Regions from separate parts of the Pantoea sp. X-Soil-TKNS-1280 genome, predicted to be linked through region 1. Evidence: riboswitches for the same ligand, from Rfam matches in the RefSeq annotation. Region 1 holds a riboswitch; each other region holds the start of a gene.

What was found. Region 1 has a riboswitch for thiamine pyrophosphate ahead of thiM (hydroxyethylthiazole kinase). Riboswitches for the same ligand answer to the same signal wherever they lie in the genome.
Region 2: linked by a shared signal. The riboswitch ahead of thiC (phosphomethylpyrimidine synthase ThiC) and the one ahead of thiM (hydroxyethylthiazole kinase) in region 1 are both predicted to bind thiamine pyrophosphate.
Region 3: linked by a shared signal. The riboswitch ahead of thiB (thiamine ABC transporter substrate binding subunit) and the one ahead of thiM (hydroxyethylthiazole kinase) in region 1 are both predicted to bind thiamine pyrophosphate.
Region 4: linked by a shared signal. The riboswitch ahead of AC6I8X_RS22230 (FAD-dependent oxidoreductase) and the one ahead of thiM (hydroxyethylthiazole kinase) in region 1 are both predicted to bind thiamine pyrophosphate.

The regions. Positions count from the first base shown of each region.
Region 1 covers NZ_AP035962.1:2,838,443-2,841,648, forward strand. The annotation lists gene fbaB (class I fructose-bisphosphate aldolase) at 1-276, opposite strand, end outside; gene thiD (bifunctional hydroxymethylpyrimidine kinase/phosphomethylpyrimidine kinase) at 425-1,225, opposite strand; gene thiM (hydroxyethylthiazole kinase) at 1,222-2,007, opposite strand; TPP riboswitch at 2,041-2,135, opposite strand; gene AC6I8X_RS13165 (DUF3606 domain-containing protein) at 2,288-2,464, opposite strand; gene chiP (chitoporin ChiP) at 2,991-3,206, shown strand, end outside.
Region 2 covers NZ_AP035962.1:288,985-292,190, forward strand. The annotation lists gene thiC (phosphomethylpyrimidine synthase ThiC) at 1-1,204, opposite strand, end outside; TPP riboswitch at 1,284-1,383, opposite strand; gene rsd (sigma D regulator) at 1,469-1,975, opposite strand; gene nudC (NAD(+) diphosphatase) at 2,039-2,812, shown strand; gene hemE (uroporphyrinogen decarboxylase) at 2,852-3,206, shown strand, end outside.
Region 3 covers NZ_AP035962.1:798,779-801,984, reverse strand. The annotation lists gene sgrR (HTH-type transcriptional regulator SgrR) at 1-1,045, shown strand, start outside; TPP riboswitch at 1,081-1,178, shown strand; gene thiB (thiamine ABC transporter substrate binding subunit) at 1,226-2,212, shown strand; gene thiP (thiamine/thiamine pyrophosphate ABC transporter permease ThiP) at 2,188-3,206, shown strand, end outside.
Region 4 covers NZ_AP035963.1:488,761-491,966, forward strand. The annotation lists gene AC6I8X_RS22220 (thiazole synthase) at 1-660, opposite strand, end outside; gene thiS (sulfur carrier protein ThiS) at 664-861, opposite strand; gene AC6I8X_RS22230 (FAD-dependent oxidoreductase) at 845-1,789, opposite strand; TPP riboswitch at 1,917-2,036, opposite strand; gene AC6I8X_RS22235 (pirin family protein) at 2,352-3,077, opposite strand; gene AC6I8X_RS22240 (LysR family transcriptional regulator) at 3,201-3,206, shown strand, end outside.

The sequences.
Region 1 (3,206 bases):
GAAGTAGTGCGGGTTGGCAGCAAACGAAGCCCCCGCCGAGTGCTCAACGCCCTGATCAACCGGCAGAATCGACAGATAGCCCGTGCCCGCCAGTCGGCCAGTGTTGTACAAGGTTTGCATATTACGTAACACGACTGGAGAACGATTGTTGTCCGTCATTACGCGATCAACATAATCCGCGCCCGGTAAATAAAGGCTTTCCGCTGGAATGGTCATGCAGCGATGTTGAAGAAGACTGTCCGCTTCTTTGCCCAATAACTGAACGATGTCCGTCATGCTGACTCCTGAATAAATGGCTGGATTGGAACCGACACCTGCCGATTCGCCCCCAACAGCCTGGACCCAAATCCGCCAGGCTGGCAAATTGCTGACTCCATTTTTCAGACAGATGCGCAGGCAAAAAACGGCAATCCGGCGTTACGCCCTACCACCAGCGATGGAAATGGTGCACCGGCCCAATACCTTTGCCGACCTCTAGCGAATCCGCCTGCAACAGCGCCTGTTGCAGCCACGCTTTGGCTTCCGCCACCGTGGCTGACCAACTGTCATGCCGTGGACGCAGTGCCGCCAGCGCCGCTGACAACGAACAGCCGGTGCCATGCGTGTTGCGGGTATTGACGCGAGGTGCGGTAAAGCGCTGGCGTCCGCTGCGAGTGATCAGCCAGTCCGGGCTTTCCGCATCACTCAGATGTCCTCCCTTCATCAGTACCGCTTCACACCCGAGATCGAGCAACGCATCGCCCTGCTGGAGCATGGTGGCTTCATCCTGCGCCATGCTCCGTCCAAGCAACGCCGCCGCTTCCGGTAAATTTGGCGTAATCAGGGAAACCTGCGGCAGTAGCAGTTCACGGATACTGTCGATGGCATCAGGTGACAACAACGCGTCGCCGCTTTTGGCAATCATCACCGTATCCAGCACCACAAACGACAGGCTGGCACGCTTCAGCTTCGCAGCGACGATTTCCACTACCGCCGTTTCCGCCAGCATGCCGATTTTAGCGCTGTCAATACGCACATCATCGAGTACCGAATCCAGTTGTGCACCGACAAATTCCGGATCGATGCGATACACCGATTGCACGCCACAGGTATTCTGCGCCACCAGAGCGGTGATCACGCTGGTGCCGTAAGCGCCGAGTGCCGAAAAGGCTTTAAGATCGGCCTGAATTCCCGCGCCACCGCTCGGATCGGTGCCCGCAATGGTTAATGCATTGATGCGCTTCATGGCGTCACCTCCAGCGTCCACAGTTCATCGAGGAAGGCGGCCACAAAGCTCCCTGGTCCCTGCACCTGACGCGCAGCCCTTTCCCCCGCCAGCGACATCACGCGACAGGCGGCAGCCACATGTTGCAGGCGCTCACCCGGCAGGCTGGCAAAGCCCGCCACCACTGCCGATAGTGCGCAACCGGTGCCCACCACCCGCGTCATTAATGGGCTGCCGCCGGGAATTGCCAGGATGTTGTGACCGTCAGTAACATAATCCACTTCGCCAGTGACCGCGACGATGCTGTGATAATCACGCGCCAGTTGCTGTGCGGCACTGATTGCCGCGTCGGCCTGATGCAGGCTATCCACACCACGCCCGCCTGCCGCCTGATTCGCCAGCGCCAGGATTTCTGAGGCATTGCCACGAATAGCCGCGGGTTGCTGGCTTAGCAGCTGCTGACAAAATTCGGTGCGAAACGTTAACGCGCCGACCGCTACCGGATCGAGCGTCCAGGGCGTCCCCGCCCGGTTGGCTGCGGAGACGGCTGCCTGCATCGCATCACGACGATCGCGTGTCAGGGTACCAACATTGATCAGCAACGCATCGGCGAAACCACTGAACTGTGCGGCTTCATCAGCATCGATCACCATGGCAGGTGAAGCGCGTAGCGCCAGCAGGACATTCGCGGTAAAGGTTTGTACAACGTCATTGGTCATGCAATGCACCAGCGGCATATGCTGACGGAGTAACTGAAGAGATTGCGCGAGTTGCGCTGTGGAGAGAAGGTCAGGCTGTTTCATAAGGCTCCCAACCGGCGATCAAGAAGGCGAATGCGGTCAGGCATCTGACTTCCCTACGCTGGCATTATCCAGATCAGGTCAGCGGGTTTATCTCAGCCCCGTTTAGGAGGGCACCCCGAGTCATTGATATATATAAATATATTACACAGCAATTTCTGCGATGTGAGCCATGATCATAAGTGACTTAGCCATTGCTGTAAACCTCAGATTAGCCCCTCATATGGACAGAAAATCCGCATAAAAAACCCCGCAGAGCGGGGTTTCCAGGCTGAATGGACACCTACTTACCGAGATATTGCTTAACTTTCTGCGTATCCTTACCCACGTTTGCGACTGCGGTTCGTAATTGTGCGACAGAAACATCCAGGGTTTTAGTCCAATATTCGACTTCCCAGGTTTCACTGAGACGAATAACGCGTTTGTCTTCAGGTTGTCTTTTCTTCAAAGCATCAGTCATTTTACAGCTCCTGAGGTTAAATTAAGTGGCATAACGCCCCCTTCAGATCAGCAGCCAGAAGTGTGCTGGCTATCGGCGAAAATCCTAGGCAAAATCCTCATCAAGATCAAGGTATAGAAACTACACCAAAGTACAACAAGCCGTAATTATCATCGATAAGAAAATTTTTATCTTTGGATTCATGAACTCCCTGCTTTGTAAAGAATACACTTCGCCCGTCACCTTTTAGCCTGTCCTGTTTCGCAATGTCATTACCCTCGCCCGCCTGCTGGTTTCATGCAGGGATTCCTCACGATAAGAACATCCTCCCCCTGACCTGAAACATCTTAATTTAATTAAATATCATATAGATAACATCAACCATCCTGTCTAAACCTGAGATCCTGTGTTTTGCGTGCCACGTCATAATTTGCAAAAAATGCTATTGATAATTCGCGTCGCGAAAAATAACATCACACCACTTGTTACATGAGGTAACAGTTTCACCAAACATCATCACCAAAGGAATTATCACGGAGGATTTACCATGAACCGGACTCTTCGCACGCCACTGGCTGCTGCTATTGCTTCCATCCTGACTGTTACGGCATTGATTCCCTGCACACCCGCACTGGCGGCAGGCTTTGTTGATGACGCCTCTCTTACCGGTTCGCTCTTCTACTGGCAACGCCAGCGCGATCGTAAAGAGATGGATCCGCAGCATGGCAAGTACGGCCAGTATGATGCCAACCTGCACCATGCT
Region 2 (3,206 bases), 1.8 Mb from region 1:
GAATCGAACCCGGGCGCAGGCCATCGCCGAGCGACAGCGCAACATCGTAGGCGGCACAGATCTCACAAATCTCGCGGAAGTGCAGATACAGGAAACTCTCCTGGTGATGCGACAGACACCACTTCGCCATAATCGAACCGCCGCGTGACACAATACCGGTCAGGCGTTTTGCCGTCATCGGGACATAACGCAGCAGCACGCCAGCGTGGATGGTGAAGTAGTCTACGCCCTGTTCAGCCTGTTCCAGCAACGTATCGCGGAAAATTTCCCAGTTCAGATCCTCCGCCACGCCGTTCACTTTCTCCAGCGCCTGATAAATCGGTACAGTGCCAATCGGCACCGGGCTGTTGCGCAGAATCCATTCACGCGTTTCATGGATATAGCGGCCGGTGGAAAGGTCCATCACGGTATCGGCACCCCAGCGGGTTGACCACACCAGCTTCTCCACCTCCTCTTCAATTGAGGAGCTGACGGCCGAGTTACCGATATTGGCATTCACCTTCACCAGAAAGTTACGGCCAATGATCATCGGTTCGGATTCGGGATGATTGATATTGGAGGGAATGATGGCTCGCCCGGCGGCAACTTCCTGACGCACAAACTCGGCGGTGATATTGGCAGGCAGATGCGCACCAAAACTGTGCCCCGGATGTTGTTGCAGCAGCACTTCACCACGGATGCGCTCGCGCCCCATGTTTTCGCGCAACGCGATAAACTCCATTTCCGGGGTAATCATGCCCTGGCGTGCATAGTGCAGCTGAGTAACGCAACGACCTGCTTTGGCACGGCGCGGTTGGGGTAAATGTTCAAAACGCAGATGATCCAGCCCTTCATCCGCCAGCCGTTGCTGGGTATAGCTGGAACTGAGTTGGTTGATGGTTTCACTGTCGCCACGCTCAGCAATCCAGCCCGCACGAAGTTTTGCCAGTCCCTGGTGTACATCAATGGTTGCAGACGGGTCGCCATAGGCTCCGGCGGTGTCATACACCGGCACCGGTTCATTCGGTTCGTACTGCGGGTTTTCTTTGCTGCCGCCGGTCAGCGTGGGACTGAGCTGGATCTCACGCATCGGCACGCGAATGTCTTCACGGCTGCCGGTAAGCCAGATGCGCGTTGAATTGGGAAAGGCGGTACCTTGCAGAGAATCGATAAATTCCTGCGCCTGGGCGCGTTGTTCACGACGAGAAGTTTTTGCAACAGACATAGCAATTTTCCTGTAAATGATGGAAGTTGCTTGTCCGGAGTCCGGAAGGAGTAACAGAAACGATGCACGCATCGTACTGATGATGTTTACTCTTGTTCCCTTCGCAGGTACTAACCTGATCAGGTTCCGCGGATCCCGAATTAACGGTCTCAGCCCTATGGGCACTCCGACAAGATGGTGTTTTGCGCTCAAACCACAAAACAAAAAGCCCCTGTAGCATAGAAGGGCTTTTTGCGAATAACAAGTTTTTTACAAATGGGCGATTTAAGCCGGGCGGGCGACAGGACTCTCATTCGCCACCCGTGGGTGCGCCAGCTGATTATCCCACGCCAGACGCACCAGCTTGTCTTCCAGCGTAAAACGCGACTCCAGCACTTCGCCCACTTCAGATAACGCCTGCTGGAAGGTGGTGCAGTTGTCATCGGTGATGGCTTGTTGCAGATGGCCATCATACAACTGCATCATCCGTTCGGTATTGGCTTCCAGCGACGGGTAAAGCTGCGCAGCAGCAATCATCGGGCTATCGCCCTGCATCTCGCTGATAATATGTTCATACACGCTGAAATGACCGGCGGAGAGATAATCCACCAGATTGTGGCAAAAGGCATCCAGCGCCTGCTCATCCAGTGCGCTCAGCGCATCCTTCTTCGGCGTCATGCCAACCAACTGATAATAGGTCACCAGTAACTGACGACGCGCGTGTAGCCATGAATCGACTAATTCGTTGCCGCTGCCTACACGCTCGGTCAGGTCATCTAACTGAGTAAGCATACGAGGCTCCATGTGGGTTATAGTTGTTCATTCTGCGAATAGACGCTAAGGATGACGATTTAAATGCAACGTGAGATCTCAAGCGTAGACGCTGGCTGGTGGATTGTCAGCCATGAACAAAAACTTTGGCTGCCGCAGGGGGAGTTGCCGCATGGCACGGCGCAACAATTTGGCCTGGCAGGCAGCAGCGGTATGGTGATTGGCGAATGGCAGGGCGAAAATGTCTGGCTGGTGCGTGAATCACGACCCGACAACATGGGGTCAGTACGCCAGCTGATTGATGAGGACGTTGGCCTGTTCCAGCTTGCCGGGCGCGGCGTACAACTGGCGGAGTTCTATCGTTCCCACCGCTGGTGCGGCTATTGCGGCCACGAGATGCATTTAAGCAAACGTGAATTCGCCTGCCTGTGCGGCCATTGTCGCGAGCGCTATTACCCGCAAATCGCTCCCTGCATCATTGTCGCCATCCGCCGTGGTGATGAGATTTTGCTGGCAAACCATGCGAAGCATCGCAACAACGTTTATACCGTGCTGGCCGGATTTGTCGAAGTGGGCGAAACCCTCGAACAGGCGGTGGCGCGTGAAGTGATGGAAGAAAGTAATGTACGGGTGAAAAACGTGCGTTATGTGACCTCACAACCGTGGCCGTTCCCCCATTCGCTGATGATGGCGTATATGGCGGAATATGACGGCGGTGATTTGCAACATGACGGCAAAGAGCTGCTGGATGCGGGCTGGTTCCGCTACGATGCCCTGCCATTATTACCCCCGCCCGGCACCGTTGCGCGACGTTTGATTGAAGATACCGTTGCCCAGTGTCGCGCCAGCGCGATGTGAAAATGCTACACTGGCGCCCTGCAAGTGAGAGAGCCAATTATGAGTGAACTGAAGAACGATCGTTATCTGCGTGCCCTGTTACGTCAGCCGGTGGATATCACCCCGGTATGGATGATGCGACAAGCCGGGCGTTATCTGCCGGAATATAAAGCCACTCGTGCCGAGGCCGGTGATTTTATGTCGCTGTGTAAAAATGCTGAGCTGGCGTGCGAAGTCACGTTGCAACCGCTGCGTCGTTACGCGCTGGATGCGGCCATCCTCTTCAGCGATATCCTCACCATCCCCGATGCGATGGGGCTGGGCCTGTATTTTGAAACCGGTGAAGGCCCGCGTTTCTCTCACCCCATCACCTGCCGGGCGGATGTCGATAAACTGCCGGTGCCCGACCCGGAGC
Region 3 (3,206 bases), 2.0 Mb from region 1:
GCGTCTGCGCAGCCAGCCGCTGTTCTCCCATCTCGCGAAACTGCACTCCCCGGCCCCCTGGACGCTGGATATCCAACTGACACAGCCCGACAACTGGCTACCGTGGTTGCTCGGCAGCGTCAGCGCGATGATCCTGCCGCGTGAATGGCAGACCCTGCGCGGTTTCGCGCGCCAGCCGATCGGCACCGGTCCCTACAGCGTGGTGCGCAACCAACAGAGTCAGCTGAAGATCGCCGCCTTTGACGACTACTTCGGTTATCGCGCGTTAATTGATGATGTCTCCATCTGGGTACTGCCGGAGATCAGTGATGAGCTGGTGTATGCCGGGGTGAAGTTACAAGGCGAAACCGCCGATGAAAAATCGGAGGAAAGTCGTCTGGAAGAAGGCTGCTATTTTCTGCTGTATGACCGGCGTTCGGAACAAGGCCGGGATGCACATTTCCGCCGCTGGGTCAGCTACCTGCTCAATCCTATCGCCCTGCTGAATAATGCGGGTATCGGTTATCAGCGCTACTGGTTCCCGGCTTATGGTTTATTACCGCGCTGGCATCATCGCCGCGATCTGACGGCGGTCAGCAAGCCGGACAACCTGAAGCAGCTCACCATCAGCTGGTATAGCCACCATGTGGAACACGAAGGTATCGCCAATGCACTACGCCCACTGCTGGCGCAACAGGGTGTGGAGCTGATTACCCGTGAGCTGAGCTACGAAGCATGGTTTAACGGCGAAGGCGAGAGCGACATCTGGCTCGGCAGCGTCAACTTCACCCTGCCGCTCGACTACTCGCTGTTCGCTCAGCTGTACGAATTGCCGCTGATGCAGCAGTGTATCCCGATTGACTGGGAAAATGCTGCCACCCACTGGCGCGAAAAAACGCTGCCGCTCGCAGAATGGAGTAAGCAACTGGTGGATAGTGACTATCTGCACCCGTTGTTTCACCACTGGTTGTTGCTGGAAGGGCAGCGCAGTATGCGTGGCGTGCGCATGAATACGCTCGGCTGGTTTGACTTCAAATCCGCCTGGTTTGCCCCGCCGGAACTGTGATCCTTTCGCCCTGCCCCGGAAATGTCTAGAATGTGCCGTTCTCAACGGGGTGCCCTGCATTACAGAGGCTGAGAGAGACCCGTCGAACCTGATCCGGTTAATACCGGCGTAGGGATTTGAGATGCCTCACCGCTCAGATCCTTTGCGACTCAACCTTATCTTCTCCTCAAGGAGCGCAAAGTGTTAAACAAAGTTCTGCCTGTGCTGTTGCTGGTTTCTGCCCCGGTGCTGGCTGCCAAACCGGTACTGACCGTCTACACCTACGATTCATTCTCTGCTGACTGGGGCCCTGGCCCGGCGGTGAAAAAAGCCTTTGAAGCCCAGTGCGGCTGCGAGCTGAAATACGTGGCGCTGGAAGATGGCGTCTCGCTGCTCAACCGCGTGCGGATGGAAGGTAAAAACAGCAAAGCGGATATCGTGCTGGGGCTGGATAACAACCTGGTGCAGGCCGCAGAAAAAACCGGGCTGTTTGCCAAAAGCCAGGTAGATACCCACGCGCTCCAGCTGCCTGGTGGCTGGCATAACGACACCTTTATCCCGTTCGACTACGGTTACTTCGCCTTCGTCTACGATAAAAACAAACTGAAAAACCCACCGAAAAGCCTGAAGGAACTGGTCGAAAGCCCGGAAAAATGGCGCGTTATCTATGAAGATCCGCGCACCAGCACCCCAGGCCTCGGCCTGTTGCTGTGGATGCAGAAAGTCTATGGCGACAAAGCGCCGGATGCCTGGCAGAAGCTGGCACAGAAAACCGTCACCGTCACCAAAGGCTGGAGTGAAGCCTATGGGTTGTTCCTGAAGGGTGAAGGCGATCTGGTGCTGAGTTACACCACCTCCCCGGCTTATCACATCATTGAAGAGAAGAAAGAAAATTACGCTGCTGCGCCGTTTAGCGAAGGCCATTACTTGCAGGTTGAAGTGGCGGCGCAGCTGGCCAGCAGCAAACAACCGCAACTGGCGCAGGAATTCATGCAGTTTATGGTGTCCCCGGCCTTCCAGCAGACCATCCCGACCGGCAACTGGATGTATCCGGTGATCAAGAGCGATCTGCCTGCCGGTTATCAAACACTCAACGTGCCGCAAACGGCGCTGCAATATAGCCCGGCGGAAGTTGCCGACCACAGCAAAGCGTGGATCAGTGCATGGCAACGCGCCGTCAGCCGTTAATCCCCGGCTGGCTGTTGCCCGGCAGTTTCACTGCGCTGCTGCTGTGTGCCGTGGCGCTGCTGGCATTTGGCGCGCTGCTGATGTCAGCGCCCATCGGCGACTGGCGCGCCCTGCTCAGCGATGACTATCTGCATCATGTGCTGGCTTTCTCCTTTTGGCAGGCGCTGCTGTCAGCGTTGTTTTCGGTCCTTCCGGCCATCCCACTGGCGCGCGCCCTGTATCGGCGGCGCTTTCCTGGTCGTGAACTGTTGCTACGTCTGTGCGCCATGACGCTGGTGCTGCCGGTGTTGGTGGCGGTGTTTGGCCTGCTGAGCGTCTATGGCCGCAGCGGCTGGCTGGCGCAACTGTGCGCAGCGCTGGGGATCCCCTGGCATTTCTCGCCCTATGGCTTGCAAGGTATTCTGCTGGCGCACGTGTTCTTCAATCTGCCGCTGGCGACGCGTATGTTGTTGCAGGCGCTGGAAAGTATTCCCGGCGAACAACGCCAGCTGGCGGCGCAACTCGGTCTGCGCGGCTGGAATCTGTTTCGTCTGCTGGAGTGGCCGTGGCTGCGGCGGCAAATTTTCCCCACTGCCGCCCTGATTTTTATGCTGTGCTTTGCCAGTTTTGCCACCGTGCTGGCGCTGGGCGGCGGCCCACAGGCGACCACGCTGGAGCTGGCGATTTATCAGGCGCTGAATTTTGACTACGACCCCGGACGCGCGGCGCTGCTGGCACTGCTTCAGCTCGGTTGCTGCCTGCTGCTGGTGTTGCTGAGTCAGCGTTTCAGCAAAGCAATTCCCGCAGGTCATCAGCAAATACGCGGCTGGCGCGATCCCGCTGATAGCTGGCGCGCCCGTATCAGCGACAGCCTGTTAATTGGTCTGGCCCTGCTGCTATTGCTCCCCCCGCTGCTGGCGGTGGTGGCTGATGGTCTGCGCGGCGGCGTGACCGGAGCGATGCAGCAACCGGCCTTATGGCAGGCCACCTTTACTTCATTGCGTATTGCCATCGG
Region 4 (3,206 bases), on a different replicon from region 1:
GGCCTGGCGGAACGCCGTCGCCATCAGCACCGGATCGCCCGCTTTTGCCACCGCGGTATTCAGCAAAACGGCATCAAAACCCAGCTCCATCGCCTGCGCTGCCTGTGATGGTGCACCAATGCCCGCGTCAATAATCAGCGGGATGTCGGTAAACCAGGCACGCATCGCCCGCAAACCATCAATATTGCGCAGCCCCTGACCGGAACCGATAGGCGCGCCCCACGGCATCAGCACTTCGCAGCCTGCTTCCAGCAGTTTTTCGCCGACAATCAGGTCTTCCGTGGTATAGGGGAAGACCTGGAAACCCTCGGCGCACAGAATGCGCGCCGCTTCTACCAGCGCAAAAGGATCCGGTTGCAGCGTATCGGCATGGCCGATCACCTCCAGCTTGATCCACGGCGTGTTAAATAATTCCCGCGCCATATGCGCGGTGGTCACCGCCTCCTGCACCGTATGGCAACCGGCGGTATTCGGCAGCACGCGCCTATCCAGCTGCGCCAGCAATTCACGAAATGCCGCACCGGCGACGCCTTCACGCCGCAGGCTGACGGTGATGATTTCACTGCCCGAGGCGACAATCGCCTGTTGCAGAATCGCCGGGGAGGGATAACCTGCCGTGCCCAGTAAAAAACGTGATTGTGGTTCAAAGTCGTAAAACATGATTTAGCCTCCCTGCATCGGTGATAACACTTCCAGCTGACATCCTTCTTCCAGCAGCTGGCTGTCGTACTGTGTTCTGGGCACAAACATGCCGTTAAACGCCGTGGCGACGCAGGCAGCATCAATGTGCTGCTCACGTAGCAACTCGCTCAGGGTGCTGGCGGCAGTCAGCACCTGGCGACCATTAAGCTGAATTTTCATAACGATGTTCCTCAGACAGACGCTGCATCAGCTGTTCCGCCATCAGCGGTGCCAGCAGGAAACCATGGCGATACATGCCGTTCAGATAAAAAGTGTCATTTTGATAGTGGATTTCCGGCAGGTTGGCCGGATACGCCGGGCGCAGACCGCTGGCGTTTTCGATAATGCGGGCTTCGGCTAACGCCGGATGAAGGGTATAAGCCGCACTGAGGAGTTCCATCATGGCACGTGCGCTGATGGCGCTGGCATCATGGCTCTCCACCATAGTGGCACCGAGCATAAAATGGCCGCCACGGCGGGGCACCAGATAGCAGGGAAAACGCGGATGCAGCAGACGAATCGGGCGTGAGAACTGCACCTCATCGCTGTGCAAAATCAGCATTTCACCGCGTACCGCGCGCAGACGCGGCAGCTCAGAGGCAGCGTGGATGCCTCGGCAATCAATCACTTGCCCGGAGGCTTTGCCGCTGTGAAACGTCACCCCACGCTGCTGTAATTTTTCACGCATCTCAGCCAGCGCCAGACGCGGATCAAGATGGGCTTCCTGGGAGAAAAATAAACCCCGCGCGAAACGACCGGCCAGTGCCGGTTCCACTGCGGCCGGGTCCACCCATTGATGCTGTTCCGTCATGCGGGCAAAACGGTTCAGCTCCTGGCTATCACGCATGGGTGCCACCACCAGCGTACCCTGATGTTCGACGCTGCTGACCCGTTGCTGCCACCACGCGGCGGCATGCTGACCAAGATCAATCACCGCACGCGGCGCACTTTCGGCTTCACACCAGGGCGCAAGCATACCGCCCGCGAACCAGGATGCCGGAGTACGGCTTGCATCGACAATCACTTCGATCTGCTCACCGCGTTCCGCTAACAGGGTAGCCACGCACAGGCCCGTCACACCGCCGCCAATCACCGACCAGCGACTCATAACGGACATTCTGGAAAAGAAACAGGAAATTGCATATCGGCCTCTCAGTCATTGCACTGAGACCCGGATACAGGAGAAGGGAAATAGCATACGTTGCACGAAAACGCCCCGCTGCCAGACAGCCTGCGATGCAGGTTGTCAGTCTTCCTACGCCAGTATCAACTGGGTCAGGTTCAAAGGGTCGCTAAGCCGCGCAATGCGCTTTTAGCCTCTCAGTCTCTCTGGCGAGACTCCCCCGACGCGTCTATTTGTATTGTAGTCGTCTGACTTCGTCAAGCATCAGCACCGCAACAAAGCCTAACCTTTCAAAATCTCCTGTTTCAGCATCATGCGCTTTTCTCCACGATTGCCTGGTATGCTCTCAAGATCTGGATTAATAGAAACAACGTCTGGCAGGAAAATTATGTGTGCTGATTCAGTGATTTCCGCCATCCTGGTGTGCGTATTTGGCGTGATTATTTTGTGGTGTGTCTTACGCCCGTGAAAGGGCAGGAAGTCGCGGGGATGGTAATGGGTTTGCTGCTACCACTAAAGGGAGGCACTCAGGCCTCCCCTTCTCTGCTTAACGCTGTGGGTGATTCACTTCCAGCGGACGCAGGTCAAACAACAGCACTTCCGCGTCTTTACCGTTGGCGAATTGCAGCGCGGTTTCGTTACGCACACGCGCACCGTCACCTTCGTTGAACACCACACCGTTCACCTCAATGCTGCCGCGTGCCACATGGATGTAGGCGTAGCGATCGGCATCCAGCGTAAAGGTCTGCTGTTCTGCACCGGTAAACAATCCGGCATAGATACGGATGTCCTGACGCACGCTCAGTGAACCTTCATCACCCTGCGGGGAAACAATCAGACGCAGCTGACCACGTTTGTCGTTTTCCGCCACCGATACCTGCTGGTAACCTGGCTGCGTGCCGCGTTCTGCCGGAACGATCCAGATTTGCAGGAAGTGGACGTTGTCCGCTTTCGAGTGGTTAAACTCGCTGTGCGTTACGCCGCTACCGGCACTCATCAGCTGCACATCACCGGGGACAATCACCGAACCGGTGCCCATGGAATCTTTATGCTCCAGCGCACCTTCCAGCACATAGGAGATGATTTCCATGTTGCTGTGCGGGTGGGCACCAAAACCCCGTCCCGGCGCAACACGGTCATCGTTAATCACCAGCAAATCGGAGAAACCGGTTTGTTTCGGATCCCAGTAGTTGGCAAAAGAAAACGTGTGGCGTGAGTTCAACCAGCCGTGGTCACCGAGGCCGCGCTGGGCTGACAGTCTTTGTTCAATCATGATCTGCTCCTCAAATTTGTTGGCGGAAGACAATATTGCTTCCTGATGTGACTCAGTATACGTAAACTGAATCGCCCAACAATGTGTTGCATTGACAATGACCGTCACCAATAAGTGGACAATATGCAG